DNA from 2 places in the Mesorhizobium sp. RCAM 05099 genome. Region 1 is predicted to be linked to the other one. Evidence: predicted binding sites of a transcription regulator. Region 1 holds the regulator's gene; the other holds the start of a gene.
What was found. The regulator PhoB, encoded in region 1, activates phosphate uptake and scavenging genes when phosphate is short. The targets are predictions, from matches to a motif close to TGTCATNNANCTGTCAT.
Positions count from the first base shown of each region.

Region 1 (2,200 bases):
ACAGGGCGCGGATCGAGGCGAAAACGCGTCAGGTTCTGGCATTGCCGGCCGTACCGATCCTGCTCGGCGGCGACGATTCCGTGCCCATCCCCTTCCTCGCCGGCTTTGCGGATCACGGGCCGGTCTGGATCCTGCAGATCGACGCCCATATCGACTGGCGCGACGAGGTGCATGGCGAGCGCTACGGCTATTCGAACCCGATGCGCCGCGCGAGCGAGATGCCGCATGTCGCCGGCATCGTGCAGGTCGGCATCCGTGGCGTTGGCAGCGCGCGCCTCACCGAAATCGAAGCGGCACGGCGCTATGGTAGCCGCCTTGTAACGGCCCGCGAGGTTCACGCCCAGGGCGTCGAAGCCGCTCTCCGGCATATTCCGGAAGGGGCGCGGGTCGTCGTAACCCTCGACTGCGACGGCCTCGATCCCGGCATCATGCCGGGCGTGGCGGCGCGTTCGCCCGGCGGCCTCGCCTACACCCAGGTGATCGATCTGATCGCGGGCCTCGGCAGGCGGGCCAGGATCGCAGGATTCGACCTTGTCGAGCTCTATCCTCCCGCCGACATTGACGGCCTGTCGGCCCTGACCGCGGCGCGCCTTCTCGTCAATGTGATCGGCACCGTCGTCCGGCAGGTTTGAGCCCGGACTGTCCCTAGTCTTCCCTGATCGCGTAACCCGCCCCGCGGATCGTGCGGATGACATCGGGCATGCGGCCATTGTTGACCGCCTTGCGCAACCGGCCGACATGCACGTCCACCGTGCGCTCATCGATATAGATCGTCTCGCCCCAGACATTGTCGAGCAGCTGGCTGCGCGAGAAAACGCGGCCAGGGTGGCGCATCATGAATTCCAGCAGGCGGAATTCGGTCGGTCCGAGCCGGATCTCGCTCTTCTTGCGATAGACCCGGTGCGACTCACGATCGAGCACGATGTCGCCAACCTTGAGCACGCTGGACAGCACTTCCGGCTTGGCGCGGCGCAGCAGCGCCTTGACCCTGGCCATGAACTCCGGTGTCGAGAACGGCTTGACCAGATAATCGTCGGCGCCTGTGGAAAGGCCGCGCACGCGGTCGCTCTCCTCGCCACGCGCGGTCAGCATGATGATCGGCAGCCGCTCGGTCTCGGGGCGCATTCTCAGCCGCCGGCAGAGTTCGATGCCGGAAACCGCCGGCACCATCCAGTCCAGCACCAGAAGGTCGGGAACGTTCTCCTGCAGCCGGATCTCGGCCTCGTCGCCGCGCGTCACCACCTCGACCTGATAGCCCTCGGACTCCAGATTGTAGCGGAGCAGCACACCCAGCGGCTCCTCATCCTCCACCACCATGATGCGTGGCGCGATCATCGGCTGCTCACCCCTGTCGTCATGCCGCCGGCGCGGACATTGCCGTCTCGTCCTGCTTCGGGCGATTGGCGGGCAGCTGTGTGCCGGTCAAAACATAATACGCATTCTCGGCGATGTTGGTCACGTGATCGCCGATGCGTTCGAGGTTCTTGGCGCAGAACAACAGATGCGTGCACGCGGTGATGTTGCGCGGATCCTCCATCATGTAGGTCAGGAGTTCGCGGAACACGGACGTGTACTTGACGTCGATGCGTTCGTCGTCGTTCCTGAGCTTGGCCAGCGCCGCCGCGTCGGCGGCAGCATATTCCTCGATCACGCCCTGCACCTGGATCAGCACCAGTTGCGCCATCGCATCGATCGAGTGCGAAAGGTCGCGAGGCGTGACGCTGAGGCCAACGGTGCCGACGCGTTTGGCTATGTTCTTGGCAAGATCGCCGATGCGTTCGAGGTCGCCGGCCATGCGGATCGAACCGACGACATGGCGCAGATCGTCGGCCATCGGCTGACGCTTGGCGATCAATGTGATGGCGCGGTCGTCGAGTTCGCGCTGGCGCGCGTCCATGATCGCGTCGTCGGAGACAACGCGCTGTGCCAGGGCGTTGTCGGAATTCAAAAGCGCCTTGGTCGCGCCGCCGACCATCGAGCCGGCGAGATCGCCCATATCGCTGATGAGCCTGCTGATCTGTCCGAGATCCTCGTCGAAAGAAGCGACTGTATGTTCGCCCATGATCTTAGTCCTCGTATGTCTGAGCTCAGCCGAAGCGGCCGGTGATGTAGTCCTGCGTGCGCTTCTCGCGGGGCGACGTGAAGATCTTCTCGGTGCGGTCGAATTCGACCAGTTCGCCCAGATACATGAAGGCGGTCT
Region 1 is NZ_CM185035.1:1,198,089-1,200,288, reverse strand. It holds gene AC56QQ_RS05900 (agmatinase) at 1-632, shown strand, start outside; gene phoB (phosphate regulon transcriptional regulator PhoB) at 646-1,335, opposite strand; gene phoU (phosphate signaling complex protein PhoU) at 1,355-2,062, opposite strand; gene pstB (phosphate ABC transporter ATP-binding protein PstB) at 2,088-2,200, opposite strand, start outside.

Region 2 (2,200 bases), 3.4 Mb from region 1:
CAAAAGGACTCGCTCATCACGACAATGATGTCGGGCTTCTCATCGGGTACCGAGGCGGTCACATCGGACCTGCCGATCGCCGCGATTGCCTTGTCGGAATAGCCGGCCGGTGCCGAGACATGCGCCATCGGCACATTCAGCGCGAAGGCCAGTGCAAAGCCGTTGGAGGCATAGTTTTCCTTCTGGTCCCACATGATCGGGATGATCTGGAGCCGGTCGCGGGTCCATGAGAAGGTGGCATAATCCATGATCGAAACGAAGAAGGCGAGCAGCGGCACCGCCAGCGTCAGCCGGGCAACACGGCCCTTATGGCTGAGCGATGGAACCTTGCGGCGCCACAGCCGCCAGCCATAGACGAGCAGCGACAGGCCGGCGACGATACCGGCGACCATGGCGAGCGCGGTCATCGGCCGGTCACGCACGAGCAGCGGCAGCAGCGCGAAGATCTGGCGTGCATAGAGGAAATCGGTCGGATAGAGCGGATCACCGAGATAGTGCGACTTCTGGTGGCCGACAAAGGCAAGAGACAGGGTAAGCGGCGCCACGATCATCAGGCTCTGGTGACTGCGGCCGAGCACTGCGTCGAGGCCAATCAGGATCAGCGCAAACACGACAATGGTGGTCCAGCCGGGCTTGAGAGGCTGCAGGAAGAAGGAGACGGTGCCGGCAAAATCGCCGCGCACGATCAGCTCTATGGCGAACACCAGCACGGCCGCGATCGCCAGGCTGATCAGACCATAGCGCACAACCGGCCACGTCCTGCCCGGCAGATAGCCGGTGGACGGATCGTCTTCCAGGAACTGTGGCGCGGCCTTGCCGGCGCGTTTTGAATTCTTTGCCACTTTAACTTCCCCGCCCAGCGACAAACTCGTCACTCGATTGTCATGGAATTGTCACGCAAAGCTAGCGCCTCTGGCGGAAATAAGAAGAGCCAGCAAACGATTCGTGAGCGGTTTTCATCAGGAGTGATCGCCAAAAAGCCTTTTGGAACAGGCACTCGACCGACGATGCTGCCGCCGGGCAGGGCCGAAGTGGGCTTGACTTGGCGGCCTGCCTTGCGTCACAGGCAAGCAAAACCAGCCTTTGGGAGCCCTCGCATGGCCGTTGCATTCACCTTTCCTGGACAAGGCAGCCAGGCTATCGGCATGGGCAAGGATCTCGCCGACGCCTTTCCCGAGGCGCGCAGGGTCTTCCAGGAAGTTGACGACGCGCTCGGCGAAAGCCTGTCCAGGCTGATCTGGGAAGGGCCGGAGGAAACCTTGACGCTGACCGCCAACGCGCAGCCAGCGCTGATGGCGGTGTCGCTGGCCACCATCAGGGCGCTGGAATCGCGCGGCTTCTCGCTGAAGGACAGGGTCGCCTATGTCGCCGGCCATTCGCTGGGCGAGTATTCAGCCCTCGCGGCCGCCGGCTTCGTTTCGGTTGCCGATGCTGCTCGGCTGCTCCGCATCCGGGGCAACGCCATGCAGGCGGCGGTGCCGGCCGGCGAGGGCGCCATGGCGGCGATCATCGGACTGGAACAGGCTGATGTGGAAGCCGCTTGCGCCGAGGCCGGCAAAAGCTCGGTGTGCCAGATCGCCAACGACAATGGCGGCGGCCAGCTGGTCATTTCCGGCGCCAAGGCCGCGGTCGAACTAGCGGCAAGGCTGTGCACGGAAAAGGGTGCCAAGCGCGCGCTGATGCTGCAGGTGTCGGCGCCCTTCCATTCGGCGCTCATGGCGCCGGCCGCGGACGTGATGCGCGAAGCCCTGGCTGGCGTGGCAAGGAATGCGCCCGTCGTCCCGGTCGTCTCAAACGTGTCGGTGACACCCTCCAGCGACCCCGACGAGATCGCCCGACGCCTCGTCGACCAGGTTACCGGCCGCGTGCGCTGGCGCGAGACTGTTGAATGGTTCGGCGCGAACGGCGTCGGCACGCTTTACGAAATCGGCGCCGGCAAGGTGCTTTCGGGATTGGCGCGACGCATCAACCGCGACATCGCCACCGCGTCGGTTGGCACCGCGGCTGAGGTCGAGGCGACATTGGCAGCGCTTGCCTAGTTGGATGCGATTTGACCTCACCCGTGCGAGGGTGTTCTCTTCTCAATCAGGAGACAAAAATGTTTGAATTGAACGGCCGCAAGGCGCTCGTCACCGGCGCATCGGGGGGCATCGGCGAGGCGATCGCCAGGGTCCTGCATGCGCAAGGCGCCATCGTCGGC
Region 2 is NZ_CM185035.1:4,629,925-4,632,124, reverse strand. It holds gene AC56QQ_RS23060 (LTA synthase family protein) at 1-842, opposite strand, end outside; gene fabD (ACP S-malonyltransferase) at 1,098-2,039, shown strand; gene fabG (3-oxoacyl-[acyl-carrier-protein] reductase) at 2,099-2,200, shown strand, end outside.
Region 2: a site for PhoB is predicted at 881-897, ahead of AC56QQ_RS23060 (LTA synthase family protein). Genes of this name have one in related genera too.